DNA from 3 places in the Brevibacillus sp. FW301-21C12A genome. Region 3 is predicted to be linked to each of the others. Evidence: riboswitches for the same ligand, from Rfam matches in the RefSeq annotation. Region 3 holds a riboswitch; each other region holds the start of a gene.
The links. A riboswitch is a leader RNA that binds a small molecule or an ion and turns the genes downstream of it on or off. The one in region 3 is predicted to bind thiamine pyrophosphate.
Positions count from the first base shown of each region.

Region 1 (10,348 bases), on a different contig from region 3:
CCCACCTCGCTGCCCAACGCTTCGGCGGCTGCCTCGGATGTAGGAAGCGGCTGCTCGAACAAAATCGGCTCGATTGCGGGATCGTACTGCTGCACAAAAGCCTTCACTTTTTCTACAGGACTCATCACGGTCATCTTTCGCACCTCCACTAGCCAGTTGCCGAGGCAAAAGCAGTTTGCCTCGCCTTTTTGCCTACTCCAGAATAAACACCTCGTCGCCCTGCGACACCGTACCTGTCGTCACCACAGAGGCGTACACGCCAAAATGGTTTTCGTGGCGCTTCACGCATGCTTTCAGCACAGCCGGGTTTTTCTGCAGCGTATCGGGGTCGATGTTCACGTACATGCAACGCTCGCAATGCTTGGTAACCTGCAGGGTAACATCGTTGATTTGCAGCTTTTTGCCCAGCCATTTGTCTTCTGCGAACGGTTCGTCGTCTTCGAGCTCGACGATGAGGTTTCCGCGAAAACGTCTCGGGTCAATCCAGTCGCTGCCGATCACCCGTGCCAGCTCGCGCAGGGAGGCGTCCGTCACCAAAAGAATGTGGTCCTCCCAGTTTTTCCCTCCCTCTGTCGGGAGACTGCGCATCGGTGTCACCGCTCTTTTCGCTGTCTCTGCGACATGGGCGAACAGCGACTCTCCCCACGTATGTACGCTGCCGTCACGCGCTTCAACTTGAACGTCGGGGTATGCTTCTTCGCCCGTCTTTTCCCCCATGCTGGCATGGTAGCCGAGCAGCGCCGGGACGACGTCTGCACTCAAATATTTTCCGCCGCGAGAGTCGTCCAGAAAGTAATAAGCCCGATCGCCGTACAGGCCGAAAACGTCGACCTCCGACGTCGTCAGTTGCTCGCCCTGCATCGCTTTTACCGGATGGCGGAAAATGCTTTGCAGTGTTCCTAGCTTTTTCAATGATATCCCCTCCCCCAAGTCTCTCTATCCTTTGATAAACGAATTGCGCACCCTGCTCCAAAACGTCAGTCGCTTGTAGCGGGCGAATTTGACTTTGCCTTGCCCGACACGGCACATAATGGAGCGCACGCCTCTCCACACCGCCTGCTCGCGATCGAGGCCGATCATGATTTCCGGGTTCATGACAATCAGCTCTACTTCGTGATGCTTGGGCAAAACGAGCGAGCTGTTGATCGTCCGGTACGCCTGGTTGTTGATGGAGGCGATTTCGGACAGTTGGATCGCCTCGATGGACGGATGCACGATCGCTCCATCCACGGCTTTGTTGTAGGCTGTACTCCCCGATGGCGAAGACACGATCAACCCGTCGCCGCGAAACGTCTCCAACTCGTCCCCGTTAATGTAGACGCAAGCGACCAACGTCGAGAGGGACGCGTTGCGCAGGACCAGTTCGTTCAACGCCCATTTTTCGTATCGCTGGCCATCTGCTGTATCAATCCGGCACTGGACCGTCGGATACTCGACGATCGCCGGTTCGGCGTGCAGCAGCCGGTCGACGAACTCATCCAGCTCCTCCGGCCGCCAGTCGGCGTAAAAACCGAGGTGTCCCGTATGAATCCCGACATAGGCCGGCTCCATGCCGTATTGATGGACGGCCTCGAGCAGCGTCCCGTCCCCTCCGATTGAGAGCACCATGTCAGGCTTGGCCTCCGTTCCGTTCACAAACGTGTAAGGACTGCCTGCCTCGCGCAGCTTTTCCTTCAACAAATGTTCTACTTCCCGTGTATAATCGTCATTTCGCAGTACAGTCGCAATCTTCATGCTGGTCTGCCCTCACTTTTATCCTTCGAAGCGGTCAAGTACGCTCGTTTTGTTGATCTCACTATACCACATGGGAAAAGGAGATGCATGGAAACGGCCGAGTCTCACCATCGCTCTTCGCGGAAAGACTGGGCGCAAAATTCCGCCAATCGCTTTCGCGTCGAGGGGGTCATGTCGTCCGGGAGCTGGTCCCACAAAAAGTAGCGCATGTCCCGGACTTCATCGGCGTCGATCTTGCCTGTCCCGGGCTGGATTTGGCAGGCGTGGAACAGGGCGATGTGGTCGCGCTTGCCTTCGCGTTCGCTGTAATACAGGTGACAGAGCCTGAGCTCGCCAGCCACGAGGCCGCATTCTTCCCGCAGCTCTCTGCGGGCTGCCTCCCAGAACGATTCTCCTTTTTCGACTCCGCCGCCGGGCAAGTACCAGCCGGGTACATAGGTGTGCCTAATGAGCAGGACGCCTTTTTGTTCGTCGGCCACGATGAGGCGCACTCCGAGAGTCAGCGGCTTGCGGATTTTCCAATACCATTTCGCTATCGCATGGTACCACGCCATGCTGTCGCCTCCTGTCTCCTGTCAGGACGTCGTTTTTCACGGGTGTCTCGGGTCGGTCATTCTGCTGTTAGGGAAATATTACCTGACTAATAGTGGAAAAACAAATCTTTTACAAAGGTTGTTGTTTGTTGTTTTTGGTGATGCGGGGAAAAAGTGAAAACATTGAAAAGAGCGTTTGCCCGTTGCTGTTGGCGAGGCGAGGGAAAAAGCAAAAACATTGAAAAGACCGTTTGCCGTTGCTTTTGGCGAAGGCGAGGCAAAAGCAAAATCATTAAAAAGCCCGTCTGTCGTTGCTTTTGGTGAGGCGAGGAAAGAGGAGAAATCGCTGGAGCTTCTTGGGATACCCGCTGGGGGCTGGACTGCCCGGCTCCGGGGAAAAAGCAAAACCGCGTCCAAAGTGGTCGATTCAGGATGTGTCTCAGAGTGGACGCTTAAAAGCGTGTTTTGCTTTTTCCCCTCCACCTCGGTCGGTATCCCAAAGAGCTTTCGCGGATTTCTCCTCTTTCCTCGTCAGCGGCTTGCTTGGGTGGGCGTGGGTTTTTTAAAACGTTTGTAAAGAGTTTTTCAAAGACGGTTTTCATGCTAGAAAAAATAACCACCCGATCCGGGGTCCTCAGGCAAGATTTGCTGCCCTCAATCTGTGCAATACTTTCTGCAAACAGAACAGGGCTGAAAAAGCATATCCATTTAAAATCCATTCCTCGCTGCTGCTTTCATCGAAGCGAAGCAAAACAAAAAAGCAGGCCTGCTCCAAGGCCCGCTTTTCATCCGAGACGATTTTCCAGTTCTTTGACGATGGCCTCGGCCTTGCGAATCCAGCGGGGGTCGATCTCGGCATCTTTGTCGAGCGGCTCCTGGAACTGGTTCATCACGGCTGAAGCGACGGGGGCGTAGTAGCCGATATCTTCCTCTACACCTGTGTTGTAGACGTGGCGCAAAACAAACGGTTCGCCCAGTTCCAGCCACGCGTCGGGGCTGTCGAGCTCGCCCTGCAAGACTTTTACCGGGAGGCGGAGGTACACGGTGTTCCTGTCGTCAAGGGTGCGGTCGAAATAGCCGTGTTCGTAATCCCAATTCGCCAGTGTAAAATGCGGCTCGAGCGACTCGCGGAAATAGCCGAACGTCGCCTTCGTCCCTGGTAAGCTGCTTTGAATTTTCTTCATTTCTATCCCCTGCCTTCGTCACATACTACTGGTAGTGTGCGCCAAAACGGCGGGTTGTACTCACAGGCGAGGGCAGGCAAAACGAGCAACAAGCCTCGCTGCCGGAAGTGCGGATGACAAGAGGCTTGGTAGCTCTATGCTTTCAGGTTTTAGAGCAGCGCGATCGTCAAAAGCGTAAACAAGGCGAGCGGAATGATTCTTTTGCCTCTTCGGCACGGACGGCGGCGTTTTTTCCTCGGCACGACGACTGCAGCCGGAGGTGGTGGCGGCGGTGGATACGGGTAACACGGCTGAGGCGGGTAGGGCGGGAACGGTGGGAACGGCGCCATGTACGGATTGAAGCCGGAATAAGGGCTGACGAAAGGAGCGCCCTCTCCAAACGGACTCACCTGGCCGTACGGAAAGCTCGGACTGCCAAACGGACTTACTTGCCCATATGGCTGGCCCGGACTGCCGAACGGGCTTACCTGCCCAAACGGCTGATTCGGGCTGCCGAACGGACTTACCTGCCCATACGGCTGGTTTGGGCTGCCGAATGGGCTGATCGGAGCGTATGGATAGCAATCGTCCGCGTAAGGGCTGACTTGACCAGCAGGAGGCCGATTCGGCTGGCTGCTGCTGCCAAGCGGACTGACATCGCCAAACGGCTGGTATCCGCCATATGGATAGCCGTAGGGAGTCCAGTCCGGGTACATGCCCCAGTCTCCATGCGATTTGCGGCTGGCTACCTCTTCGAACTCGTAGTCGTCTTCCTCTGCATCGGGATCGTCCACTTCCACATATACATTCTGATCGTCAAAGTCCACGATCACGCCTTCAAAAATCTGGCCGTCAATCGCTTCAATGCGCACCTTTTTCTCGACGTGTTCTTTGCATATGTTGTGCACATTTTCACGCATATCCTTTATCAGACTGACCGTCTGGACGTCAGCCTGGTACAGGTTTTTTTCAGACTGCATGGAAACTCCTCCCCTTCTGGTGTTTCTTTATTACCATATACAGGTGCCCATGGGGAGGTGTACCGGGTTTGCAGTTCGGACTAGCCCATTTTGTTCGACGTTTCGTCTGTTTTTGCCAAAAAGCGGGATGGCAAAAACGGCGTCAGACGCTCTGTCTCGCCTTTTTCCAGGTAGTCGGCCATCCATTTCGCGGTAGCCGGGGACAGCAAGATGCCGTTGCGGAAGTGCCCTCCGGCAATCGAAAGCCCGTCCCAGCCGGGCACGGGACCAAGCAGCGGCTTGCCATCTGCGGTAGCTGGCCGCAGTCCGCCCCACGCCTCCAGAAAAGCAGCGCCGTGTAAGGCCGGGACGTACGGCATGACTCCGTTCAGGATGCTGGCCAAGCCCGCCATTGTAACTTCGCGCTGAAAGCCGCTTTCGTCTTCTGTCGCGCCGATGACGATTTTCCCGTCTTTCTTCGGCGTGATGTAGCCGGAGGTGCCAAAAATGACGGTGCGAAGCGGGATGCCTGCGGAGGATACCGCCGCGATCTGGCCGCGAACCGGGCGAACGGGAATCGAAACGCCGAGCATTTCCAGCATGATGCCCGCCCACGCGCCTGACGTGATGATCGTTTGCTCCGCCCGCAGCGGTCCAAGCGAACTCTCCACGCCGACTACCCGGCCGCCTTTTACCGCGATGCCGCTCACGACACAGCCTGCGTGCAACGCGACGCCTTGCAGCCGGCATGCTGTCACCAGAGCGCGCAGCAGCATGCGGTTGTTGATATGCCCTTCGTACGGAGAGTAGATGGCTGCCTGCGCCTGCTCGGTCAAAAGCGGCTCCACCTCAGCCAGTTGCTGCCGCTCCGTCAAAAGGTGGACGCTGTGCCCCGCTTCTTTTTGCCAATGGTACTTCGCCAAAAGCTGTGCCTGCTCGTCATCGTTGAGCGCGACCGTCAGCAGCCCTTCCAGGCTGAGCTGGACGTCCCCTCCGGTAAACTCTTCCAGCTCGGCCGCCCACTGCGGGTAATAGGCCAGCGAAGTCATGCCCAGATCGAGCATCGGGCCTGGGGCCGTAAACTCCTTCAACGGCGCGAGCATCCCCGCCGCCGCAGAAGACGCCTGTCCGCCCCATTCTCCCTGCTCGACCAGCGTGACGCTCCTTCCTCTTCGTGACAACTCATAAGCCAGACTTAATCCGATAATTCCTCCACCCACTACGAGACAATCGCTCAATTTTTCTCTCTCCTCGCTTGTTGTAATCTCTTCGGGGCCGTTCGAAAGCGCCGTTGTAGCCAAAAGCCCCTGGCGCAGTCGACAAAATGAAAAAAACCACCTTCTCCTTCACAGGAAAAGGCGGGCTTCATACGCATCGTAACCAAATAAAAAAGCGCTGTTTGCCGGCAACCGTATCCCTGCGCCGGCATGATCCGGATCAGGTGCAATGGGTCGACGGTCGTTGCTTCCATCCTCTCAGCCCCGCATGAAGGACTCCCCGAGTTGCTTGATCTTTTATTTTCGTTCACCCACCAAGTATAGTCCTCTTGGGCGCGATCTGACAAGATGGTCTGCGCTTTCATCCTCAGCTTAATCCTCGTCTTTCACATCGTAGCTTTCCGGAACCGTCTCGTGACGCGCCGCTTCCTCGAACTCGCGAAGCTTGCGCATTTCCTCCAGATGGTGATTGAACTGCTCCTTGTTGATGATGTACTCGTTGCCGTCGTGGAGAGCGCGGATTTTGCCCTGATGAATTTTTTCCAAAATAAACGTTTCAGGAAGCTCCAAATACGCCGCTGTCTCCTCCACAGTCAAATACGTCTTGTTCTCGCGCAATCTTGCCTCCAGTTCCGCTTTCTGCTGCTCGAATCCAGGTTTTCCCAGAAGGGCGAACATGTTGGCCTTGTACGCCTCCACCCCGGGCTGATCGAACGGGTTGACCCCTAGCAAATAGCCGCTGATCCCGCACGCCTTTTCAAAAAAGTAGATCAGGGCGCCGAGATGGTACGCTGTCGCCTCTGGCATCTCCACAAGCAGGTTCGGTACGCCGCCATCTACATGGGCCAGTACCGTTCCCTCGAAAGCCTTTTTATTGACAAACCCCATCCGCTTGCCGGACAGGAAGTTCAACCCGTCCACATCGAGCGGGTCCTCCTGCACGGTCACGTCGACGGCGGGCTTGTTCACCGTAACAACCGTTTCAAACAACTGCCGCATGCCGTCCTGTATGTACTGCCCCAACGAGTGCAGGTCCGTGGAAAACTCGGCTGACGCGGGAAAAATTCCTTTGCCGTCTTTTCCTTCCGACTCCCCGAAAAGCTGCTTCCACCACTCCGCGAAAAAGCGGAACTGCGGCTCGTAGCTGACCAGAAGCTCCACGGTTTTACCTTTGCGGTACAGCGCATTGCGAATCGCCGCATACTGGTAGCACGGATTTTCGTACAAATCCATGACCATGTAGCGCTCGCTCGCGTCTTGCGCGCCCTTCATCAGCGCGTCCAGATCGGCCCCGCTCACTGCGATTGGCAACAGTCCGACTGCGGTCAGGACGGAAAAACGTCCGCCGATATCGTCCGGAATGACGAAGCTTTCGTACCCTTCGTCCTCCGCGAGTCTTTTTAAGGCGCCGCGCGTTTTGTCCGTCGTAATATAGATGCGCTTCTTCGCCTGCTCGCGGCCGTACTTGTTCTCCAGCCAGGTGCGCAGCAGCCGAAAAGCGATCGCGGGCTCTGTCGTCGTGCCCGACTTCGAGATGACATTGATGGACACGTCTTTTCCTTCGAGCACGTCCATCAGATGAGAGATATAAACCGGGCTGATATTGTTCCCGACAAAATAAATTTCCGGAAAACGCCGCTTCGACTTCGGCAGCAAATTGTAAAAGCTGTGGCCCAAAATGTCCAGTACAGCTTTCGCCCCTAAATATGAACCCCCGATTCCAATTACCAAAAGCACATCCGAATCAGCCTGGATACGCGCCGCCACCTGGCGAATCCGCTCAAATTCAGCGCGGTCGTACCTCTGCGGCCAATCAACCCAACCGAGATAGTCTCTGCCTGGACCCGTTCTTTTGTGCAACATCTCATGCGCCTGCCCGATCGCCGGGGCAAGCTGCTCCCACTCATGCTGTCTCACAAAGGCGCGTGCATTAGAGTAATCAAATCGAATCGCTTGGTTCATGGCTCCCCTCCCAAGGAACGTCATCTATTTTCTTATCTTATCACGCCAAAAGCCAGAAAGTTGCTTTCCGTCAAAACATCACAAAATGTGAGCAAATCGTGAACAATTCGCCACAAGTGTTACCTTTTTCCAGACCTGGCGTAAGACTTCACCGAGCAAAGAAATAATACGGTTCCTAACAGCAAGGAGAAATGAACATGAAAAAACGGTGGTGGATCATCGGTTCCGTGGTCGTCCTGCTCGGTGCGGGCTTCGTCGGAATCAACATGATGGGCTCTCAGCAAGCCATGGGCATGCCGGTAAACATCGGGGCTCCGACCAAGTCAGTCCTGGAGAGCAAAATTTTGACCTCGGGGATCGTCACGGTAGAGGACAAGCAAAAGCAGTATGCCAACGTAACCGGAACCTTGCGCGAGTTTGTGGTGAAGGAAGGCGACAAGGTCAAGAAAGGCCAGGTCATCGCAAAAATCGACACCTCGGATGTCGACGGCAGACTGCTTGATCTGGAAGCGCAAATGGAAGTAGCCAAAGCCAATCTGGCAAAAGCCCAGATCGGGGCAGAGCCGGAAGAAGTGGCGCAGGAGCGCGAGCGGGTCAATCAGGCCCAGCGCGAATACGACGCAGCCAAACGCGAGTACGATCGGATCCAGCAACTGTTCGCTTCGGGGGCTTCCACGCAGCAAGAGTTGGACAAGGCCAAATCTGTTTTGGACAACGCCCAGTCTTCCCTGAATGTCACGAAGCAACAGTTTGCCCTCAAGCAAAAAGGGCCGCGCAAGGAAGACATCGCCGCCCAGCAGGCGCAAATCAACAAGCTGGCCGTAGAGCGCAGCCAGTTGGAAAAAGAGCGCGTGCAAAGCGTCCTCGTCGCGCCGATGGACGGAACAGTCATTGGCGTGGCGGCCGAGAACGGCCAATACGTCAGCAAAGGCACGGAAATTTTGACGCTGGCCAACCTGAACAACCTGCTCATTCAGGCTGATATTAACGAGTCGGACGTCGGCAAACTGAAAATCGGCCAGTCCGCGACGATTGAAGGAATTACGCTGGGCAAGCAACTGCTGAACGCCCAAATTACCCGGATCGCGCCGATCGCGACCACTACGCAAAGCAGTTCGGGCCAAGGCGAAAAAACGCGCGTCAAAGTCATCCTCAAGCCGCAGGGCGATTTGAGCGCACTGAAGCCAGGCTTCCACGTGGACATCAACATCATGGTGGAAAAAATCGAAAACGCCCTGCAAGTTCCCATCGAGTCCGTTCAGCAGGACGCCGATGGCAGCACCTTCGTATGGATCTCCGCTGACGGCATCGCCAAGAAGCAAAAAGTCGTTACAGGCACAGAAAATGAGCTGTTCTCCCACATCAAGTCGGGACTGTCAGGAGACGAACAAATCATTTTGGGACCTGTCGACGCTCTGAGCGAAGGAGCTGCGGTCATGCCGATGAGCGGCGGTGCTGCTGCGCTGGGCATGTAACGACTGGACGCGTTCCACGTAAAAAGGAGGTCAGCCGACAATGCTTCAGATAGAAGGCTTGACGAAATCATACAAGACAGGCGATACTACCCTCCCGATCCTGAAAGGCGTCTCCCTGCTAGTGGAAAAAGGCGAATTTGTCGCCATCATGGGACCATCGGGATCAGGGAAATCGACGTTCATGAACATGCTGGGCTGCCTGGATCGTCCGGACTCGGGGACGTACATTCTCGACGGCATCGAGGTCAGCAGCCTCAAGGACAAGCAGCTCGCCTATGTTCGCAATCAAAAAATCGGCTTCGTTTTTCAATCGTTCAATCTGCTCGCGCGCTCCACTTCTTTGCACAACGTGGAGCTGCCGATGATGTACGCCAACATCAGCCGCTCGGAAAGACGCAGTCGCGCCACCGAAGCGCTGAAGCGAGTCGGGCTTGCTGAGCGCATGAACCACAAGCCGACACAGCTTTCCGGCGGACAAAAGCAGCGGGTCGCCATCGCCAGAGCGCTGGTCAATCGACCCGCCATCCTGTTGGCCGACGAACCGACAGGGAACCTGGACAGCCGCTCCGGCGTCGAGATCATGGCGATGTTCCAGGAGCTGCACGCCCAGGGCGTCACGATCATTCTCGTCACGCACGAACTGGACATCGCCCAGCACGCCGAACGGATCGTCACCTTCAAGGACGGCGTCATCGTCCGCGACGAACGGGTCGAGGAACGCATTTTCTCTACCCCGTCTGACGAGGTGATTGTCACATGAATTTTATGGAGAGCTTTTACACCGCCCTGGAAGGCATCTGGGCGAACAAAATGCGTTCCTGCCTGACCATGCTCGGCATCATCATCGGCATCACCTCCGTCATCGCCGTAACGACACTTGGCGAAGGCGGACAAAAAGCGATTAACGACGAGATGGAAAAATTCGGCCAGAACACGTTCAACGTCTTCATCAACTGGGACACGAAAGAAGAGATAGCCGCAGACGACCTGACCATCGAGGACGCCGAGGTGCTCAGCCGAATCAGCCCGGCAATCGAGTACATCGTCCCGTACAACTCCCATACAATCGAACTGAAAGGCCCGAAAAAAGAAGAGCGGGTCAACCTGACCGCCAGCACCGCCGACTACTTTGCCATGCAGAAGACGATGAAAGTGGCCAAAGGACGCCTGTTCAACAGCGCGGATGACAAGGAGCAGCGCGCCGTCGTCGTGCTGGAGGACAAGCTCGGCGAAAAGCTGTTCGGCCAGATGAACCCGATCGGCCAGCGCGTGCGCTGGGGCAACAACTCGCTCGTCGTCATCGGT
Region 1 covers NZ_JBYTBG010000015.1:79,010-89,357, forward strand. Annotated here, with positions in the region: gene AC3WQH_RS12020 (YbaK/EbsC family protein) at 1-134, opposite strand, end outside; gene AC3WQH_RS12025 (MOSC domain-containing protein) at 193-912, opposite strand; gene AC3WQH_RS12030 (NAD kinase) at 937-1,734, opposite strand; gene AC3WQH_RS12035 (NUDIX domain-containing protein) at 1,839-2,288, opposite strand; gene AC3WQH_RS12040 (hypothetical protein) at 2,506-2,844, shown strand; gene AC3WQH_RS12045 (YugN family protein) at 3,053-3,451, opposite strand; gene AC3WQH_RS12050 (LSm family protein) at 3,601-4,410, opposite strand; gene thiO (glycine oxidase ThiO) at 4,491-5,627, opposite strand; TPP riboswitch at 5,784-5,899, opposite strand; gene AC3WQH_RS12060 (excisionase family DNA-binding protein) at 5,979-6,197, opposite strand; partial or broken gene AC3WQH_RS12065 (glucose-6-phosphate isomerase) at 6,219-7,568, opposite strand; gene AC3WQH_RS12070 (efflux RND transporter periplasmic adaptor subunit) at 7,766-9,043, shown strand; gene AC3WQH_RS12075 (ABC transporter ATP-binding protein) at 9,084-9,803, shown strand; gene AC3WQH_RS12080 (ABC transporter permease) at 9,800-10,348, shown strand, end outside.
Region 1: linked by a shared signal. The riboswitch ahead of thiO (glycine oxidase ThiO) and the one ahead of thiC (phosphomethylpyrimidine synthase ThiC) in region 3 are both predicted to bind thiamine pyrophosphate.

Region 2 (10,348 bases), on a different contig from region 3:
GCTCGTCCAAAACGAGCAGCTTCGGGTTGTGGATGAGCGCCTGGGCAATTCCCAGACGCTGTTTCATCCCTCCGCTGTAGCCGCTGATCGGGCGGTTCCGCGCCTCGCTGATTCCGCACAGCTCCAACAGTTCAGTGGTTCGCTCTTCCACCGTGCGCTTGTCCAGCCCGTACAGTTTGCCTACCCAGTGCATCCACTCTGTCGCTGTCATGTAGTTGTAAAAGGCGGGAATTTGCGGGCAATAGCCGACTTCGCTGGTGACCTTGTTGCGCTCGGTTACGACATCGTAGCCGACCTTTCACCTTGCCCGCTGTCGGGGCAGCCAAGCCTGTGAGGATGCGGATCGTCGTCGGTTTTCCCGGCACCGTTTCCGCCGAGAAAACCGACGCAGCCGATGCTGTCGATGGTAAAAGATACATCCTTCAGCGCTTTATGGTCTTTGTATTCCTTTGTGAGACTTTCGCATTCGATTACGCGCAAACCATGTCAACCCTTTCTTCGTGTCTTGGGCTAGTCTTTTCTGCCTACGAAGAAATAACGATGGGACCCAGGGTGTTAATAAAGACGATACCGAGCGCCCACGGCCATTTTTTCCCGCCTGCGACTCTAGCTGGGTCGCGGCGAACGAGGTCGATCAAGGCGATAATCATCAGAAGCAATTGAATGGCAATAAGCGGGGCGAGAAGCTGCATATCCGGCATCGAGCGATACTTCCAATTTTTTCTAATTTTTTTAAAGTTTAGCTCACCACAACCTTGTAAGTTTACGGGAGACATTCCGTTATTTCCCAGTAAGTTGCAAAAACAAACCTGCTTCCCTTAGCTCAAAAAGCCGTGAAGCAGGATATCGCCGATCGCGTGGGCAATCATCGCGTACTCCAGCCCGCGCTTCCAGTAGAGGTAGCCAAACAAAATGCCTGCCACCCCGTTCAAGGCGATGGTCCGGACAAACAAGAGCGGAGTAATCTCTCCAAAATAGACGGACGCTGCCGGAAGATGGCCGAGCCCGAACAAAAAGGCTGCGCCGAAAATTCCGATCCAGTACATCCACGGCTTTGGAGAGGACTGACGCCCGAACAGCTTGCTCAAAATCCAGACCACGAGTGTCATCATGAACAGCCGTACCATGACTTCCTCGTACACTCCGCCCTGAATGGCGGTCAGGACGCCTGCCCAGACCGGCGCATTCAACTCTTGCGCCTTTTCCGCGAGTATCGGCATGAGCGGTTGAAAAATCAGCCGTTCCAGCAAATAGATCATCAGCGTTCCGAGCAGCCCGAAGATGACCGCCTGCACGATTCCTTGTCGGTTAAACGATGCACCGCCCGTTTTATACAACCATTTCCGCAAGATCGGAGCATCCAGCCCGACCTTGCCCGCCAAAGTCAAGCCCGCCCACGAAAGCAGAAACGCCGTGATGCTGCCCTGCAAGACGAACAAGGCGATCACAGCAGGCAACGGAAGCGGCACCATAGCTACCGCATCCCCTATCATGGTTAGCAAGTAAGGCGTGGCCGCGACAAACCCGATCGCACTCAGCCCCGACAAAAATAACGCTATTTTCAAGTTCTTCATTTTATTCCCTCCTTTTGGCATAGTAGTAACTGCTCCCCATCGTGACAAGAATCGTTGCCACGATCAGAAACAACAGCACGATAAAGTGAAGCGGTGCTGGCAAAAATGAGGTGAGGACGATGAGCAGCCCGCCGATAAAAAATACACGGGACCCCAGTTGGTGGGTCTTTTTCCAGACCTCTTCGCTAGCCAGCGTCCACGGCGTGCGAATCCCGATCATATAGTTATGGCGAAAACGCGGCATAAAATTGCCCATCGTGATGAACAAAACCCCGAGAATGAGCGTCGCTGCGGTCGCCATGTTCACCATATATCCGTAACCATATCCGATGATAAGGCCGTGGATGACGAGGAGCGCAACCATCAGCGTATGCATGATCGCGTCCTTACTGCTCGCAAACTTTTGGTAGCTCTGCTCGCGATAGCGGGAAGCCAGAAATAGTACCACCATCATGATCGGAACAAAAGCTACGCCCACGAGCTTGGGCGCAAAACCGTCCGGCTCGCCGTTTATTCCCCAGTGAACGGCCATGGTGTCAGGCATGGAGGGATAACAAATCACCGCCATCACGACGCTGGCAAGGAAACACAAAATAGTCAAGCGGGATATTTTCATTTCATGACTCCTCTTTCGAATGGAATTGAATAAACCATTTCAACAGGTCCTGAAAAACGGTCGTATTTAACGAGTAGTAAATGTTTTGCCCTTTTCGCTCGTCAAAAACCATTTCCGCCTGCTTCAACAGGTTAAGGTGATGCGAGATGCTCGGTTTTGTCATTTGAAAATGCTCGGCAATTTCCCCGGCCGTCCTGTCTTTTTCCCGCAGCAGATCAAGAATTTTTCGCCTTGTGGGATCAGACAGCGCCTTAAAGGCATGATTCATGGACATAGTGATCGATCCTACTTTCAGAATATCTTTATTAGATATTTAGAAATTTATCAAAATAACTAACTCAAAGATACCATGTAAAAACCTTCCAGTCAACTCACCTATTGCCCTTATGCAAAACCCCCCGACAGCCTCGCCCTGCGGAAACGAGAAATCGTTCCGGGCTGTTTGGCTAACGGGGGGTTGCTATTTGCTTCTGCGCTTGTGCTTATTTCACCAGATCGCGCATGATGTCTTCCACTTTCACATCGGTCGTAATCAGCTTCTCTTGTTTCATCCAGTCGATCAACGTTTGCCACGACTCGGCTGTCATGGAGCCAAACGGCTTGTCGCCCGCATCCATCAACGGAATCAGGATGTCCAGACTTTTTGTTTCGATGTCTTTTTCCAGCGGGAACTCAGCGGCTTGCTTGGCGAGCAGCAAGTCGAGCGCCTTTTCCTTGTTGTTTTTCACGTAGTCTTGGCCTTTGGCAATCGCGCGCAGGAAGCCTTCGACCGCCTGATGCTTTTTGCCAAGCGTCTCGTCGCTGGTCGCGAGCACAAGCTCGTAGTAATCCGGCACGCCAAAATCAGACGGCTTGATGACGTGAACCGGGATGCCGTTTTTCTCCAGAATGAGCTGTTCGTGGTTGATATAGCCGCCTACTACCGCGTCTACTTTTTTCGCAGTCAAGGCCGGAACGATGTCAAAGCCGATGTCGGTAAAGGACAGGCCGGAGTCGTCTGCGCCCGCATGCTTCACCACCTGGCGAACGATCGATTCGTCGAGCGGAATGGACGGGTAGCCGATATTTTTGCCTGCCAGCTTTTGCGGGCTGTCGATGTCGCCGTCTTTGCGCGTCATGATGACGTTGAGCGGATGGCGCACGAGTGCCGCGACAGCCACGACCGGAATCCCTTCGGCGCGCGCCTGGACGAGCTGCGGCTGGTAGCTGATAGCCAGGTCGACTTTGCCTGCCGCCGCCATTTTCAGCGGATCGTTGCTGTCCGATGGCATTTGCAGGTTGACCTTGAGGTTTTCTTCCTTGAAAAAGCCTTGCTCCTCTGCGGCGTACAGGAAAGAGTGCACCGCATTCGGATACCAGTCGAGCGCGATCGTCAGCTCGGCAGGCTCCGCCGCTTTTTCAGCCGGAGCTGGTGTCTGCGGCGCGGTCGTGCCAGCGCCAGACTGATTGCCGCACGCAGCAAGTCCGGTAGCCAGCGTCAGGGCCAGGATGGCTTTTGTCCATTTATTACTCATCGGTTTCATAGTTTGATCTCCCTACTTTTCTTACTTGGATGTTGGGTGTTTCGCTTTTGTGTGCGGGGACAGATGGCGCTCGATCCGCCCGACGAGCCAGAAAAGCAGCATGCCGAGGACGGAGAGCAGCAGGACCGAGGCAAACAGCGCAGGCGCCTGAAAATTGCCCGATGCCCGTCTGCCGAAGTAGCCAAGTCCCTCGCTCGCGCCGAGCCATTCCCCGATCGTTGCACCCGCGACACTGTATGTCGCAGCCACCTTCAAGCCGCTGAAAAAATGCGGCAAGCTCGACGGCAGTTGCAGCTTCGCGAACATTTGCCAGCGGGTAGCGCCCATCGTTTTCAATAGCTGCAGCATTTCTTTGTCGGTAGAGCGCAGTCCGTCATACGTATTGACGACAATCGGGAAAAAGGTAAACAGGATCGTCACCGCGATTTTTCCGGACAAATCGTATCCGAACCACAAAATAAAAACAGGGGATAATGCTATAATTGGAATCGTTTGGGATATGACGATATACGGATAGACCAGTCGCTCGACGACTCGGCTCATATTCATCGCAAAAGCGAGCAAAACGCCAAACACGATCGAGACAGACAGGCCGAGCAGCACTTCCTTCAAGGTCGCCCACAAATGCAGCCCGAGAAGCGAGCCGCGCAGCTCCCACAGCGCCAGCACGACTGCGCTCGGCGGCGGCAAGATGAACGGCGGCACGGCCAGCAGGCGGCAAACAGCCTCCCAGGCGACGAAAAACAGCGCGATGGAAATGCCGAACCAGATCCCTCTGCCCATCACGCTTCCCTCCCCAGCGATTGCAACCTGGACTGCTCTGTGCGCAGCAAGGCCCAGATTTGTTCGCGCAAGGCCAGAAAGCCGGGCTGATTCCGGCTGTCCACCGCTCGCGGCCGCGGAATCGACACGTGCAGCTCCACAGGCTGGCGAATCGGCTTGCCCAACAGGACGATCACGCGGTCCGCAAGCAAGATCGCCTCGTCGATGTCGTGCGTAATCATCAGCATCGTACTGCCGGTCTCCTGCCATTTTTCCATCAGCCATTCCTGCATGTCGAGCCGCGTAATGCCATCGAGCGCGCTGAACGGCTCGTCGAGCAGCATCAGGTCTGTCCCGGACAAGAGCGCCCGCAAAAAAGAGACGCGCTGACGCATGCCGCCGGAAAGCTGGGCAGGATAGGCGTCTGCCCACTCGTGCAGTCCGTACCGGGGCAGCTCTTGCCGGACGCGCACATGCGCTTCCTTTTTCGGCACGCCTTTGATCTCCAGCGGCAAGGCGGCATTTTCCACAATCGTGCGCCACGGCATGAGCAGATCGCGCTGGGGCATGTAGCCTACCTGCCCCAGCCGCTGTTCCATCCGTTCCTCGCCCAGCCGGATTTCTCCCTGTTCGGGCTGCAAAAGTCCCGCGATAAGCTGAAACAACGTGCTTTTTCCGATCCCGCTTGGCCCGATCATGCTGACGAACTCGCCTTTTTTCACTCGCAGATCAAAGTCTTCGAGAATCGGCGTGCCTGTGTAGGAAAAGCGGACGTTGGAGAAAGCTAGTTGATCGCGCACGGCCACATTTCCTCTCTATAGGCCATATCCCAGAACATGTACTCCATTTTGGAGGTGTTGACGAAATACTCTTCCAGTCTCGCCAGCTCCTGCTCGTTTTTCCCGTCTGCCAGCTCGTTCATGATGTCGATCAGCCAGATCGCAAGCTGTCCGAACTCGTCCGAGCTGTACATCCGCACCCACTCGCCGTACAGCTCGTGGTCCAGCGCCCCTTCTACCTGCGCCAGCCGCTTGCCGATCTCCCAGTAGCTCCACGTGCACGGTAAAAGCGCGCTGACCAGCTCTGCCAGCGAGCCTTGGTGCGCGACTCGCAGCATGTAGCTGGTGTAGCCCAGCATGACAAAGGACGGCTCGGTCGCTTCCAGCTCCTCGCGGGAAATGCCGAAGCGCGCCGCATACTGGCGGTGCAGCTCCATCTCCATGTTGAGCGTCGATTCCTGCAGGGCGGCGAACCGGGCGCTCGTCTCCAGATCGTAGGCCTTCACGCTGGCGAGCGCGAACATTTTGGCGTAATCGATCAGGTAGATGTAGTCTTGCTTCATGTAAAATTTGAACGACTCTACAGGCAACGTGCCGTCACCAAGGCCGGTTACAAATGGATGCTGGTGAACGCGCTCCCAGATCGGGGCGACGCTGCGTAACAAACGGTCTGTAAAGGTTGCCATGCTTTTTTTCACTCCTTCGCTTCCTTTGGCGTGTTGCACCAGTTCGCGATAAAACGGGCCATAATCTGGGCAAACCGGACAAGCTGGTCAGGATCAATCGACTCATCGACGGCATGGGCGTGCTTCAGCTCGCCCGGGCCGAACAGTACGGCGGGAATGCCTGCGTGCGCGAACCAGCCCGCATCTGTGACGGTAGGAGACATGTTCACCACAGGGGCCTCGCCCAGCTCGCTCTCATAGGCGGCTTGCAACTGCGCCAAAGCCGGATGCTCCGTGTCCAGCTCCAGGGACGGGAAAATTTCTCCGCGCTCCTCAATCATGGAGCGACCGCCCCAGCGAAACACAGGGGGATGGTCGCGCAGCCACAAATCGGCCGCCGCTGCGCGTCCGACATGGTCCTCGATCTCGCGAATGATCTGTTCGTATGATTCGTTCGGATAAAAGTGAACCGTAATCCAGAGCGCGCAGCGATCCGCAATAAACGCAGCATGGCGTCCTCCCTCGATCACGGCAGGGTTGATCGTATTGCTGCCAGCCGCAAAGCCGGGGTACGCCTTCATCACAGCCCAGTCGCGTTCCAGCTCCTGCAGCGCCGTAATGATTTTCGCCATTTTTTCAATCGCAGACGCGCCGCGCACGCCGCCTCCGGCATGGATCGTTCTCGCCCGCATCCCGTCGTGCAAGGTCGTCGGACTCTCAATCGTGATCCAGCCGGTAATCACGCCGCCCTGCCCTTGCATGTGCAGGTTGCTCGTGTCGACGACGACGGCGTAGTCCGCCTGGTAGCCGCGTTCGAGCGCCACCAGCGTCCCGGCTTCGCCCGCTTCCTCGCCGATTACCGATTGGAACAGCAAATCGCCTGCCAGCTCGACGCCGTGCTCGCGCAGCATCTGGATGGCGAACAGGCTCGCAGCCAGTCCACCTTTCATGTCTGCTACACCGCGTCCGTACAGCCGTCCGTCTGTGCCGCGCGTCAAGGAAAACGGCGGATACGTCCAACTCGCATCGTCGCCGACTTCCGCGACGTCGATGTGCCCGTTGATAATCAGGCTGTTCGCCTGGGCGGAAGCGCTGCCCGGCAGTCGGCCGACGACGTTGTCATCGCCGGGGTAGACAGTCCAGCGGTCGACCTCAAAGCCGATGGCCGCGAGCCGATGGGCGAGTACCGTTTGCGCCGCGTCGCTGTTTCGCGCTGGCGGACTTACAGTCGGATGGGAAACGAGCTCTGCCAGGAGGGCAAACAACTCTTCTTTGCGCCTGGAAATCGATTCTACCGCTTCTGTCAGTCGGTCCACGCTACTCAATCATCCCTTCTGTCGGGCTGCTCGCCGACGCGTAGCGCTTTTTCGCGATCCGTCCTGCGAGGAAGCCTTTGCGCCCCGCTTCCACGCCGAGCTTCATCGCTTCGGCCATCAGCACCGGATTGTCCGCGAGCGCGACTGCCGTATTCAGCAGCACGCCGTCAGCGCCCAGCTCCATCGCTTTCGCGCAATCGGCTGGCGAACCGATGCCTGCATCCACAATAATCGGTACTTTCGCGTCCTCGATGATGAAGCGGAGGTTGTTTTCGTTCACGATGCCTTGTCCGGAGCCAATCGGGGACGCGCCCGGCATGACGGCATGCACGCCCACTTCCTGCAAACGCTTGGCGAGAATCGGATCGTCGTTGGTGTAGGTCAGCACGATGAAGCCTTCTTCGACCAGTATTTTCGACGCTTCCAGCGTGCCGATCGGGTCAGGCAGCAGCGTTTTCGGGTCGCCGATGACCTCCACCTTAATCATATCGCACAAGCCGGATGCTTTCGCCAGACGGGCGATACGCACCGCTTCCTCTGCCGTATAGGCTCCCGCTGTGTTCGGCAGCAGGGTGAATTTTTTCAGGTCGAGCTGTTCCAAAAAGTTCGGCTCTTGCGGATTTTCCAAATTGAGCCGGCGAATCGCAAACGTCAAAATTTCTGCTTCCGACACCTCGACTGCTTTTCCTTGCGTTTCCAAATCTGCGAATTTTCCGGTCCCGAGCAAGAGGCGGGAGCGAAACTCGTAAGGGCCAATTTTCCATGTATCCATGCTGGTCATCCTCCTCCGACAAAATGAACGATTTCGATGCGGTCTCCGTCTGCAATCGGCGTTTGTTCATACTGGGAGCGGTCGATGATCTTTCCGTTGCGCTCCACGACGACAATCTTCTCTTGCAGGGAATACGAAGCGAGCAAGGCGCGGACTGTGTTGATCTCAGCCGACAGCTCTGCTGTTTTTCCGTTCAGCACAACAACCATTGTATTCCTCCTTCTTGATGGCACCTGTCGAGGGACGAAAAAACGGCCTCCCTCGCTTGCCGGAAGTCACCCCAGTCAAACGGTGGAAGCCGTATATGTATCCCATCGGACAGATGGAAGAAAAAAACCATCCGCCGTAGGATGGTTGAGTTGATCTCATCATCTGGTAGCAGCATTCCGGCAAATACGCCGCAACTGCCGCACCGTGAAATCGATTCATATACCTCTTCCTCCGCTGGCATGACCCAGGTCAGGTTCAACGGTCAGTAACACGCTCGTTACAATCTCAGCCGACGATGCTCGGCCCCCGTTTGGTAGTAAACCTATGAAATTGTCGTACGTTCGAGTATTACAGTACCATTCTATTTCGTGTTTGTAAAGGTTTCCTTGTACATCGCTTCCAGTTCAACCAGGCAGCGCTCGGACCAGGCCGCCATTTTTTTCAGCTTCTCCATTTCCCGCTCCATCGCTTTGCGCACGGACTCCTTGTAGTCCGGCACTTCGCCGTTGTAGCGGATGACGGATGCGGCCGGGGTCATGAATTTTTCCTGGTAGGAGAGCGCTGGGCGCTGGTGGAACAGCGGCACATCCACCTCGTAGGACGTATGCAGGTCGCCCTGCTGCGGGTATTTCGTCACCGCCAGCACCTTGACCAACAGCTTCGTATCGTGAATTTCCAGCACTTCCGCGATATATTCTCCTGTCCGCTGCGTCACGCGAACTTTATCGCCGGGGTTCCAAAACATCGTCGTTTCCTCCTCGCATCATCCATCATGGTAGGGGCCAGGCGTGAACGGCCTTGCCCACAGCTAGTCCGTCAGGCCAGCGACTGGGCAAGCAGCTTGCGGGCGTGCGCCAACACTTCGTCCGCAGCAGGCGCTGGTTGACCGCCGCCCTGCGCCATCGCCGGATTGCCGCCGCCTTTTCCGGCAATCAACGGCAGCGTCTCCTTGATAAGCTGGTTGACGGCGACGTTCACGTCCTGCCCCCGCGCAAACACAAGCTGGGTCTTCTCGTCAGTCGCTGCGGCCAGCAAGCATACGACGTCCGGCGCCTCCGCGACTGCGAGCTGGGCGAACTGCTGCAGTTGCTGGATCGTTTTGTCCGGGAAAACTTGCGCGATGACACGCACAGTTCCCACTTGCTCTGCCACGCCAAGCTGCTTTCGGACTTCGCCTTCCAGCAGTTGCTTTTCGGCGTCGGCGAGCCTTGCTTTCAAGCTGTCCCGTTCGGCCAGCACGCGCTCTGCCTGCGCGATCAGCTCCGCCTCGCTGGTCGCAAACCGCTTCGCCAGCTCGCGCACAGCCGCCTGCTTGCGCGTGTAATCCCGCAAAGCCCGCAAGCCGCAGATGAACTCCAGCCGGATGTTTCCGCGATGGCGCTCCCAGCCGAGAATTTTAATCATGCCCACTTCGCCCGTGCGCGCAGGATGTGTGCCGCCGCACGGATTGTAGTCGTACTCGGGGATGATGACGACGCGGACATTTTCCGTGACCGTCGGCTGTTTTTTCAGCGGCAACGTAGCCAGCTCCTCGTCGTCGACAAACCGGGCGATGATCGGATGGTTTTCCAGCACGACCTGGTTGGCCCGCTGCTCGACTGCTTCCCACAAATCCGCTGTCAGCTCATCCAGGCGCACGTCGATCGTCACGCGTTCTTTTCCCAAATGAAACGCGACCGTCTCCGCCCGCGCGACTTCCAGAAACGCGGCGGACAAAATGTGCTGTCCGGCATGCTGCTGCATGTGATCGAAGCGGCGGTCCCAATCGATCTGCCCGACCACTTCCGCGCAGTCCTCCGGCAGCGGAGCTTCCAGCCGATGACGCACCTCGCCCGCTACTTCTTCCACGTCGATGACCCGACATTCTCTGAGCGTGCCCACATCCCCGGGCTGTCCGCCTCCCGTCGGGTAAAACGCCGTCTGGCTCAGCACAGCGTACGGCGTTCCATCCTCTTCCGTACCCTGCCGCAGTACGCGCGCCGAAAACGTTGTCGCATACGCATCTTGATAATAGATTCTGTCTTCCATCTTTGCTCCTTGCCGCCGGAGCGGAAAGCCATTTGCGCTTTTTCCATTCCGGCCATTTTCTCCCGCCAAGGGTGATATTATACTAATAGAATAGAGATCGTGG
Region 2 covers NZ_JBYTBG010000034.1:36,582-46,929, forward strand. Annotated here, with positions in the region: gene AC3WQH_RS18800 (ABC transporter ATP-binding protein) at 1-232, opposite strand, end outside; gene AC3WQH_RS18805 (P-loop NTPase family protein) at 277-480, opposite strand; gene AC3WQH_RS18810 (PLDc N-terminal domain-containing protein) at 525-701, opposite strand; gene AC3WQH_RS18815 (CPBP family intramembrane glutamic endopeptidase) at 819-1,574, opposite strand; gene AC3WQH_RS18820 (SdpI family protein) at 1,576-2,190, opposite strand; gene AC3WQH_RS18825 (autorepressor SdpR family transcription factor) at 2,192-2,464, opposite strand; gene AC3WQH_RS18830 (ABC transporter substrate-binding protein) at 2,673-3,713, opposite strand; gene AC3WQH_RS18835 (ABC transporter permease) at 3,735-4,496, opposite strand; gene AC3WQH_RS18840 (ABC transporter ATP-binding protein) at 4,496-5,275, opposite strand; gene tenA (thiaminase II) at 5,260-5,940, opposite strand; gene AC3WQH_RS18850 (acetylornithine deacetylase) at 5,949-7,244, opposite strand; gene AC3WQH_RS18855 (thiazole synthase) at 7,237-8,007, opposite strand; gene thiS (sulfur carrier protein ThiS) at 8,013-8,216, opposite strand; TPP riboswitch at 8,427-8,537, opposite strand; gene kapB (kinase-associated lipoprotein KapB) at 8,579-8,962, opposite strand; gene AC3WQH_RS18870 (serine-tRNA(Ala) deacylase AlaX) at 9,034-10,245, opposite strand.
Region 2: linked by a shared signal. The riboswitch ahead of thiS (sulfur carrier protein ThiS) and the one ahead of thiC (phosphomethylpyrimidine synthase ThiC) in region 3 are both predicted to bind thiamine pyrophosphate.

Region 3 (10,348 bases):
ATGTTTCCCCGGGAGCAAAAGCAGCACGACCAGATCGCCAGCACGATGAACCGGATTTTGCAAAAGCAAGGTTTCCAGAACGTCCATATTTTCTTTATCCTGCTGTCGCCCGAGCTGTATTATAAGGAAGGGCTTCCTTTGCAAGTCAAAGTCTCAGGCTGAAGCGAGCAGGTGAAAAGACCGCCATCCCACTGTCGAGGATGGCGGTCTTTTTTGTGCATAAGCTGCTTATCCAGTACAAGGGGCAATTAAGGCTGGGGCCGAGCCATTGGCGCAGCCAACTTTCCTAGGTGTGGCAGGAAGCTGTCTAATAATAGAGGCTTTCCGTTTGCAAGCATTTGGCGCAGGTGCGGGCGAGGGGGGTCTCGACGAACTCATGCGCGCACGCTTTTTGCAAATGGGCCAGTTGGCGCTTCAGACGTTCAAGGTCAACCTCCAGGCGCGCGATCTCTTTTCGCAATTGCAACACATCATTCAATCGTCTGCCACCTCCGGGCGCTTATTTGTACAGTTGACTTCCTTGCTCGCGAAATTCGCGGGCTTTTTCTTGCAGGCCCGCTGCGATGGCGGCAGGCTCGATCCGCTCCTGCTCCTGGGCCTGGTGGCGGATGTCGTGCGAGATTTTCATGCTGCAAAATTTCGGGCCGCACATCGAGCAAAAATGCGCGGACTTCGCTGCTTCGGCAGGCAGCGTCTCATCGTGGTATTCGCGGGCGCGCTCGGGGTCGAGCGACAGGTTGAACTGGTCGTTCCAGCGAAACTCGAAGCGGGCTTTGGACAAAGCGTCGTCGCGCTGTTTTGCTCGCGGGTGGCCTTTGGCCAAATCCGCTGCATGAGCGGCGATTTTATAGGCGATGAGACCGTTGCGCACGTCTTCCTTGTTCGGCAGGCCGAGATGCTCCTTGGGCGTGACGTAGCAGAGCATCGCGGTGCCAAACCAGCCGATCATCGCGGCACCAATCGCCGAGGTGATGTGGTCGTAGCCGGGCGCGATGTCTGTCGTCAACGGCCCGAGCGTATAAAAAGGCGCCTCGTGGCAAATCGCTAGTTGTTTGTCCATGTTTTCGCGAATGAGGTGCATCGGGACGTGGCCGGGTCCTTCAATCATCACCTGCACGTCGTGCTTCCAGGCGATTTTCGTCAGCTCGCCGAGTGTCTCTAGTTCGGCAAACTGGGCCTCGTCATTCGCATCTGCAATCGAGCCGGGGCGCAAGCCGTCTCCAAGCGACACGCTGATGTCATACGCCTTGAGAATCTCGCAAATCTCTTCGAAATGCGTGTACAAAAAGTTTTCCTCGTGATGGGCGAGACACCACGCAGCCAGAATGGAGCCGCCGCGCGAGACGATTCCGGTCACGCGCTTCGCGGTCAGCGGAATGTAGCGGAGCAGGACGCCGGCGTGAATGGTGAAATAATCGACGCCTTGCTCTGCCTGTTCAATCAGCGTGTCCCGGTAGACTTCCCAGGTCAAATCCTCCGCTTTGCCGTTCACTTTTTCAAGCGCCTGGTAAATCGGTACGGTTCCGACAGGCACCGGGCTGTTGCGGATGATCCACTCGCGCGTCGTGTGGATGTGCTTTCCGGTCGACAAGTCCATGATCGTGTCCGCGCCCCAGCGCACCGACCAGATCATTTTTTCGACTTCTTCTTCCATTGAGGAGCTGACGGCAGAAGTGCCGATGTTGGCGTTGACCTTGACGTGAAAATTCCGGCCGATAATCATCGGCTCCGCTTCCGGATGATTGATATTGGCGGGAATGATCGCGCGGCCTGCCGCCACCTCAGCCCGGACGAACTCCGGCGTGACGCCTTCGCGGATGGCGATGTACTCCATCTCCGGCGTGATGATGTGACGGCGGGCGTAGTGAAGCTGGGTGACCGTCTTGCCTGGCTTCGCCCGTCTCGGCTGATAGCCTTCGCGCGGGAAAGCGGGCATCTTCCCTGCGCTGTCGGCGTTGCGGATTCCGTCGTCCACAGGCTTTGGCTCGCGGCCGGCATAGCTCTCCGTATCGTCGCGCTCCTCGATCCAGCGCTGGCGCACGAGCGGCAGCCCTTTGTTGATGTCGGCGACATAACCTTCGGCCGTGTATTCGCCGCTTGTGTCGTACACGCGCAACGGCGGGTTTGGCGTGGTGCCGTACAGCCCCTCGGTAGGCGATAGCGCAATTTCGCGCATCGGCACGCGAATGTCGGGGCGGCTGCCTACCTCGTATACTTTGCGGCTTCCGGGAAAAGATGAAATGGATGACATAAAAAAACCTCCTTGGCTTGGTTGCACGAAAGCGCGAACCTTGTAGGGAGGCGAAAGAGGCCCGTCGCGAAAAAACGCCGCATGGGAACATGCGACGCCAGACGCGAGAGTAGAGAAGAGACGGGTATCCGAAAAAAAGATACGCGTCGCTAATCTGTCATATGGACATTCCTCCGCTGGCATTACCCAGTTCAGGTTCAACGGTCGATGGCACAGTACCATCCTCTCAGCCTGGTGATTTCCAAGCTCCCGTGCTTGTTTTTGGTTGTCGTTGCAAGATTAGGATACCGGAGAACAGCCGTGCTTGGCAAGAAAAAGTTTCCAACAAAAATTGCCACAGGGCAACACATTTTCCCCCCCTCTATACTCATGAATCGGACTAAAACTGTTTCTGTAGACCCACACGAATTGCGTCTGGTACGATGAAATTCGAAAAAACGAGAAACTGCTTTTATACGTTCTGTTCTAAGGCTTTGGGCGAATAGGGCGATTGAGATTTTTTGAGGTGATGGAGTGTGGATGTATATTCGGATCTGAAGCAAGGAGAGCGGGGCGCGTGGGTCAGCATTATCGCCTATATTTTCTGCTCGGCGTTAAAAATAGGGGTTGCGGTGCTGACAGGCTCGGCAGCGTTAATGGCGGACGGGCTGAACAACTCGACGGACGTGGTGGCGTCGATTGCCGTGCTGATCGGGCTGCGCATTGCCCGCAAGCCGCCGGATCGCGACCATCCGTACGGCCATTTTCGCGCGGAGACGATCTCTGCCCTGGTCGCGTCGCTCATCATGCTGTTTGTCGGGCTGGAGGTCATTACCGGAGCGATTCCGACGCTGTTTGATACAAACCACACTGCTCCCGACTTGTTGGCAGGCTGGACGGCGCTGGCGACTGCGGTCATTATGCTCGGGGTCTATCGGTACAATCACCAACTCGCCGTGAAAACGAACAGCCAGGCGTTGCTCGCGGCCGCTGCCGACAACCGCTCGGATGCCTTCGTCAGCATCGGGACGTTTGTCGGAGTGGCGGGCGCGCAGTTCCAACTGCATTGGCTCGACCCGCTAGCAGCGCTCGTGGTCGGGGTGATTATCCTGAAGACGGCGTGGGATATTTTCCGGGAGGCGACGCATCGCTTAACAGATGGCTTCGATGAAGGGCAACTGGAGGAGCTGAAGGAGACGATCTTCTCCATTTCCGGGGTGAAAGCGATCAGCGACATCAAGGCGCGTTATCACGGCAGCAGCGTGCTCGTTGACGTCGTGATCCACGTCGATCCGCAGTTGAACGTAGTAGAAAGCCACACCATCACCGAAAATATCGAAGAACGGATGAAACGTGTGCACAAAATCAATACGGTTCACATTCATATCGAACCGGAACAACAGCTCGCAAAAAGATAAGCAAAAACCTGTCCGCAAATGGGGCAGGTTTTTTTGCGCAGACGTTATCCGGTAAGGCTAAGGCGTCGCCAATGGCTGCGCGCAAGCCAAGTGTTCTGCTTATGGCTTCGCACCGCACCACCAACTGTTCCAACGCCGCTTTACACAGGAGTGGCTTTTTTGCGGCGAAGCGTTTTCGTTGTCGAGGTCGGACCGGGACTCGATTTCCCCACCGCTTCTTTGGCAGGGGAGGCTGTCTTGTCCGCTTTCTCCGCAGAAGCGGCCCGTTTGCGCCCTGCTTTCGGCTTCGCGGCTGCCGGGGCAGGCTCCGGCGCAAGCTTCACGGGACTGCCCGTAGTGCCTGCTGTCGAGGCCAGGCTTTCCTTCAAAGCTTGCATCAGGTCGATCACATTCGTGCGCGCAACCGTCGGAGCGGTGGCGATCTCCTGGCCCTCCAGCTTTTTCTCGATCATTTTTTGCAACTCGACGCGGTATTCGTCGGTGTACTTGGCGGGATCGAACGGAACGGTCATGTTGCCGATCAGCTCTGTCGCCATTTTCAGTTCGTTTTCCGCGAGCGGGACAGTAGCCTCCGGCAAGGCGGGCACTTGACTGACCGGGCGCACCTCGTCCGGGTAAAAAATCGTTTCCAGCATGATGCAATGCTCGTACAGCCGAATGACGGCGAGACTTTGCCGATTGCGCATCGTCACCTGGGCGACGGCGATCTTTCCGGTCTGCTCCATGGCGGCGCGCAGCAGCGCATACGCCTTTTCTCCCGTATCTTGCGGAGACAGGAAGTAGCTTTTGTCAAAGTAAACCGGGTCGATCTCCGACAAGTCCACGAAGTCGAGAATTTCAATGGCGCGGCGCGTCTCGGGCGTGATCGCCTCCAGGTCTTCGTCGTTAATCATGACAAAATGGCCTTTTTCGTACTCGTACCCGCGGACGATTTCGCTCGGTTCCACTTCCCGCTGGCAATGCGGGCACATTTTGGCGTATTTGATCGGGGTGTTGCATTCCTTGTGCAGTTGGCGAAAGCGAATGTCCCGTTCCTCTGTTGCCGTAAACATGCGGACGGGTATATTGACCAGGCCGAAGCTGATTGAGCCTTTCCAGACGGTGTGCATATGATTCCTCCAGTACGGACTGTTTTTGTTTATTGTTTGTAGCCGACAAGCGGATGCCGCGAGGGAAATGCAGGCGGGGAAACATTGTCATCGTCGCCAGCCGGCATGGAAATAGCGAAGAACTGTAAACGTAGACAAAAAAACTGCACCTCCAACTGTTAGGTGTATCTAACAATCGGGTGCAGTTCAGATGTAGCGACTGGCTTTTTTAGCTTGTGTTCGCGTTATTGGCCGTGCTTGATAATGTCGGACTGGTCCGCGCGCGACTGCATTTCCCGCGCTTGCTCGACGCCTGTTCCGGTACGGTCGGCAATGGACTGGGCCTTGGACGCTTTCAGCTTTTGCGCGGACGGTTGTTTTTCTGCCATGTCGATTCCCCCTTTTGGAATAGGTGCAAGTAGTATGCTCCCCCTGCGGGCAAAAAAATACCCCCTCGCCAAAAGACGATGGGGCAGCGGTTCAACTCCTCCCGCGCGGGGAGCGTCGGCACGGAATGCTCCTATCAGACACGCCGTGCGCCAAAGTGAACTGCCTTTCAATTATGGGAGAGGAGAAACCGGAGGAAGAGCTTATGGGGAAACGTAAGTCTTCTCCGCGGTTGTCAGCGACACCGTTGCGTCGCTATCCATCATGTTTTCCAATCTTTGTGCATTCTATACGCGCAATCCGCCATAAATTTTCCAGTTGCCAATTTTACGGGGGTAGGCAGTTGTGATAGTATGATATCAGCTTTTATCCCTTATAACTTCTTTGAACAGGTGAAATCATTATGCGCGTCATCGCGGGAGAACACAGAGGTAGAAAACTGGCCGCCGTCCCAGGTAGCGGGACGCGGCCGACGACCGACAAGGTTAAGGAATCGATTTTTAACATGATCGGCCCGTATTTTGACGGGGGCTGGGCATTGGATTTGTACGCCGGAACAGGCAGCCTGGGCATCGAGGCGCTGAGCCGGGGAGCGGACAAGGCTGTCTTTGTTGAGCGGGATGCAAAAGCGTTCGCCGTCGTCAAGCAAAATGTCAGCGCCTGCCGACTGGACGAGTACGCCGAGCTTTACCGCATGGATGCGGAGCGGGCGATCCGGCAGTTGGCCAAGCGCGCCCAGCCGTTCGAGCTCGTTTTTCTCGACCCTCCGTACGCGAAGCAACGAATCGTGGAAGAGATCGAGCAACTGCAAGCGCTCGGCCTGCTCGCAGAAGGCGCCTGGATCGTGGCGGAGCACGACAGCAAAGACGCTTTTCCCGATGCGATCGGCGATTGCGTCAAGGATCGGCAAGCGACCTACGGTGATACGGCTGTCACCTTGTATTATTACGATCCGCAAAAGGAAGCGTAAGCACCAGCACACGAAAAGGAGGAAACAAAATGGCGATCGCCGTTTGCTCGGGAAGCTTTGACCCTGTGACCTACGGACATCTCGATATTATCAGTCGGGGGGCCAAGGTGTTTGACAAAGTAATCGTAGCCGTTTTGATTAATTCCAAAAAAAATTCCCTGTTCAGCGTGGACGAGCGCGTCGAGATGCTTCGCCAGGTGACAGCGGACATGGACAATGTGGAGATCGACTCGTTTGACGGTCTGTTGATCGACTACATGAACAGGCGCGGAGCCAAAGTCATCATTCGCGGTCTGCGCGCCGTCTCCGACTTTGAATACGAGATGCAGGTTGCCTCGATCAACAAGAAGCTCGACGACCAGATCGAGACGTTTTTCATGATGACCAGCAACCAGTACTCGTATTTAAGCTCCAGCATCGTGAAGGAAGTGGCGAGATACAAGGCGAGTGTTGCCGATCTCGTGCCGTCAGCCGTCGAAGAGGCGCTCAAGCGAAAAATGGCCCAGTTGTAAACGGGAAAGAAGCCGTTTATCTCGTCTTGCCGCTTTGAACATAGCGGGCCAGCAAGCTGATCGCAAACAGCAGGACAGCTACGCCGACTGCGAGCGTGCCGGAAAAAGCGATCGTCTCCCACCAACTCGTAACGGGGATTCCCGCTGTGGTCGGCATGAAGACGGGAACGCTTTTTTCCAGAAACCACGTACTGACCTTGACCAGCGGCTGCCAGAAGACAAACGTCAAAATCGCCGCCAACACGGCGTGCAGGGCACGGGCGATGAAATAAGGCGCTACGCGAATATCGGTTTCGCTGAGAATGCTCGCCACTTGCGCATGGACGCTCAGGCCGCCCCAGGAAAGCACGGCGCTGGCGATGGCCGCCTTCCAGACCATGGAGACGCCGTCAGGTACGACGCTGGCTGCTTGCGCGCCCAGCGTGACCTCGAACAGCCCGGCGACGATCGCCTGGGAAAAGGCAGGCGGAAAGCCGAAGGGGCCGAGAAAGATGGCGAGCAGCGTGCTAATCATCTGCGTCAGGTGAATGGCGGCAAACAGTTGGATCAAGACGGAAAAGACGATGATAAAGCCGCCGATCATGAACAGCGTGTTCAGCGCGGACTGCACGGCATCGCCCATCAGCTTGCCGAACGGCCGCCCGTCGCGGATTCGCGCGCGGTGCATCGCTTGCAGCGCCCGAAGCGGCAGCGGCAGGCTCGTTTTTTCCAATGGCTTCGAGACGGCGGCAAACGGAGCGTGGAAGCGGGAAACAAGCCCCATGATGATTGCCGACAAATAGTGGGTCAAGGCCAGGACGATCCCCATTTGTTCGCTGTGAAAAAAGCCGATGGCGACCGCTCCCATGACAAACAGCGGATCGCCCGTCGTCGTAAACGATACGAGCCGCTCTCCTTCGGCTTTCGACACGCTGCCCTGCTGGCGCAAGCGGGTCGTCAGCTTGGCGGCCACCGGATACCCCGAGGAAAAGCCCATGGCGAGCACGAAGCCGCCTGTGCCGGGGACGTTGAACAAAGGGCGCATCAACGGTTCGAGCAGCACGCCGACAAAGTGGACCACGCCCAGTCCCATCAATACTTCGGAGAGGACGATAAACGGGAGGGTAGAGGGAAAGACGACTTCCCACCAGATTTTGAGTCCGCGGACGGCAGCTTCAAACGAAATTTGCGAATAAATCACCAAAGTCAGGACGAGCGCGACAGTCGAGAGGGCAAGCAACAGGGTGAAAATCGGTGAGTGGCGTGACATGGAATCCTCCTGTGTCGACGAAAAGATCATAGTACATGTCTACGTGGCAGCGGGATGATCTATGCGTGAGCTTGTGTCTTTCCAGTGTGAAAGGAACGGGGAGTGGCCACATAGGCTGTTACAGGAGGTGTTTGCATGACGGCGAAGCGAAAGCCAATCGTGGGAGTGGCGCTAGGCTCAGGCGGAGCCCGCGGTTTTGCGCACATTGGCGTCTTGAAAGCATTGGAAGCGCACGGTGTAGAGATCGACATGCTCGCGGGAAGCAGCATGGGAAGTTTGATCGCGGCGGTGTATGCGAACGGGATCGAGCCGCACATGATGGGAAAACTGGCGCAAAACCTCAAGCGCAAGCACTGGCTTGACTTGACTGTACCGAGCATGGGTTTTGTGGCGGGAGAAAAAATCAAGCAACTGATTAAACTGCTCACCCACGGCAAGCGGATGGAGGAGCTGCAAAAGCCACTGGCGATCGTGGCGACAGATATCGAATCGGGCGAGCGGGTCGTTTTTCGCGAAGGGCCGATCGATCAGGCGGTCAGGGCGAGCATTTCCATTCCGGGCATTTTCGTTCCGGAAAAGGTAGGCGGGCGGCTTCTCGTCGACGGAGGAGTCATCGACCGCGTGCCGGTGACGGTGTTAAAAGACATGGGAGCAGACATCGTCATTGCCGTCGACGTCGCGCAGGTCGATACGCCGATGAAAGTGAGCAGCATTTTTGATGTCATCGCGCAGACGATCGATGTCATGGAACGAGAAATTTTGCGCCATCGGATCATCGCGGCAGACATCGTAATCCGCCCGGATGTTGGACACTATAGCAGTATCGCCTACTCTGGCGTGGAGGAAATTATCGAGCTGGGCGAACGCGAGGGTGCAGCACAGGCAGAGCGCATCCAGCAACTGATTGCGAACTGGGAGGAAAGCGGATGAGCGAGGAACAGCTTTATGGACAAAGACGCAGATCAAGAGCGGGCAGAGGCTTTAGCTGGGTTCTTGCCTTGATCGTTGCACTGGTAGGACTTTCTTTTTTTATCCCGACAAATTACTACGTGACCCGGCCAGGTTCGGCGATTGAGCTGGGGCCGATGATTGATGTGGAGGGCGGCAAAAAGGACGAGACAGGCGCGTTCATGCTCACCACCGTGCGGATGGGCGAGGCCAATCTGGCCTGGTACGTCTACGCCAACCTGTCTCCCGATGCGGAATTGATGCCAAAGGAGCTGGTCGTAAGCAAAGGCGAGGACAACGAAGACTTCGTCCGCCGCGAGCAGGCGGTGATGGACAATTCGCAAAAGATCGCCGAGGCCGTAGCTTTCCGCCTGGCAGGCTACGAGGTGAAGGTCGAGAAGGAAGGCGTCTGGGTGATGGGGACGCTGGACGGCCTGCCTGCCAAAAAAGTGCTGAAGATCGGCGACATCATCACGGCTGTCGACGGCGTTCGCACCGCCGAAGCCAAAGACCTGCTGCAAGCTCTCGCAAGCAAAAAGGCCGGCGATCAGGTGGAAATTACATACACGAGAGATGGACAAGAAGCCAAAACGGTGGTAACCTTGGTACCACTGCCGGAGTCAAAGTCCGTCGGGATCGGAGTGCGTCCTGACAACAAGCAGCAGATCGTCATACCGAAAAAAGTGACCATCGCGTCGCAGGGCATTGGCGGCCCGTCTGCCGGACTGATGATGGCGCTGGAAATTTTGGATCAGCTCGATACGGCGAAAGATTTGACAAAAGGCTATAAAATTGCCGGTACAGGCACCATTTCATTGGATGGGACAGTAGGCCGAATCGGCGGGATCAATCACAAGGTCATCGCAGCCGACAAGGCGGGGGCGGAGATTTTCTTCGCGCCTCAGGATACGCCTGATGCAACCTCCAATTATCAGGAAGCCCTGGCTACCGCCAAACGGATCGGAACCTCCATGCAGATCGTTCCTGTCAAAAATGTTGCGGATGCCATTGCGTATCTGGATGGACGAAAACCGAAATCTTCCTGAGCAAACAAGCTGTCAAGGAAAAATGGTTGACAAAGCTTTTTGCACGGGCTATAATCATCCTTGTTGTGCATGAGGTGAAGTGCTATGAACATTAAGTTAGCAGAGTTGGAACACCGAAAAGGAGAGCCATTGCCGTTTCAGTTGACGCTCGACGCAGCGGAGCTGAAAAATCGCCATCAGGAAATTCGCGGGATTACGCCTGTGAACGCAGAGGGCGAGGCTGTACAGCTCGGCAATCTCTACTATGTAAAAGGCAGCATGAAGGCGGATGTCGATTTTGTGTGCGCCCGGTGCCTGAATCCTTTTACCCATCACGCAGCAGTCGACTTCTCCGAAACCTTTGCACTAGCGGATGATCCGGTGCTGGGCGAGGACGAAGACAGCGATATCCTGCCGCTGGAGGGCGACGAAATCGAGCTGACCGCTCTGTTGCAAGAGGACTTTTTGCTTGCGATGCCGACCTTCCCGTTGTGCGAGGAAGACTGCAAAGGATTGTGCCC
Region 3 covers NZ_JBYTBG010000022.1:66,542-76,889, forward strand. Annotated here, with positions in the region: gene AC3WQH_RS15030 (DUF1904 family protein) at 1-162, shown strand, start outside; gene AC3WQH_RS15035 (hypothetical protein) at 308-478, opposite strand; gene thiC (phosphomethylpyrimidine synthase ThiC) at 500-2,251, opposite strand; TPP riboswitch at 2,403-2,513, opposite strand; gene AC3WQH_RS15045 (cation diffusion facilitator family transporter) at 2,767-3,648, shown strand; gene ku (non-homologous end joining protein Ku) at 3,789-4,757, opposite strand; gene AC3WQH_RS15055 (hypothetical protein) at 4,982-5,125, opposite strand; gene rsmD (16S rRNA (guanine(966)-N(2))-methyltransferase RsmD) at 5,527-6,093, shown strand; gene coaD (pantetheine-phosphate adenylyltransferase) at 6,123-6,605, shown strand; gene ylbJ (sporulation integral membrane protein YlbJ) at 6,622-7,854, opposite strand; gene AC3WQH_RS15075 (patatin-like phospholipase family protein) at 7,990-8,784, shown strand; gene AC3WQH_RS15080 (SepM family pheromone-processing serine protease) at 8,781-9,848, shown strand; gene AC3WQH_RS15085 (YceD family protein) at 9,933-10,348, shown strand, end outside.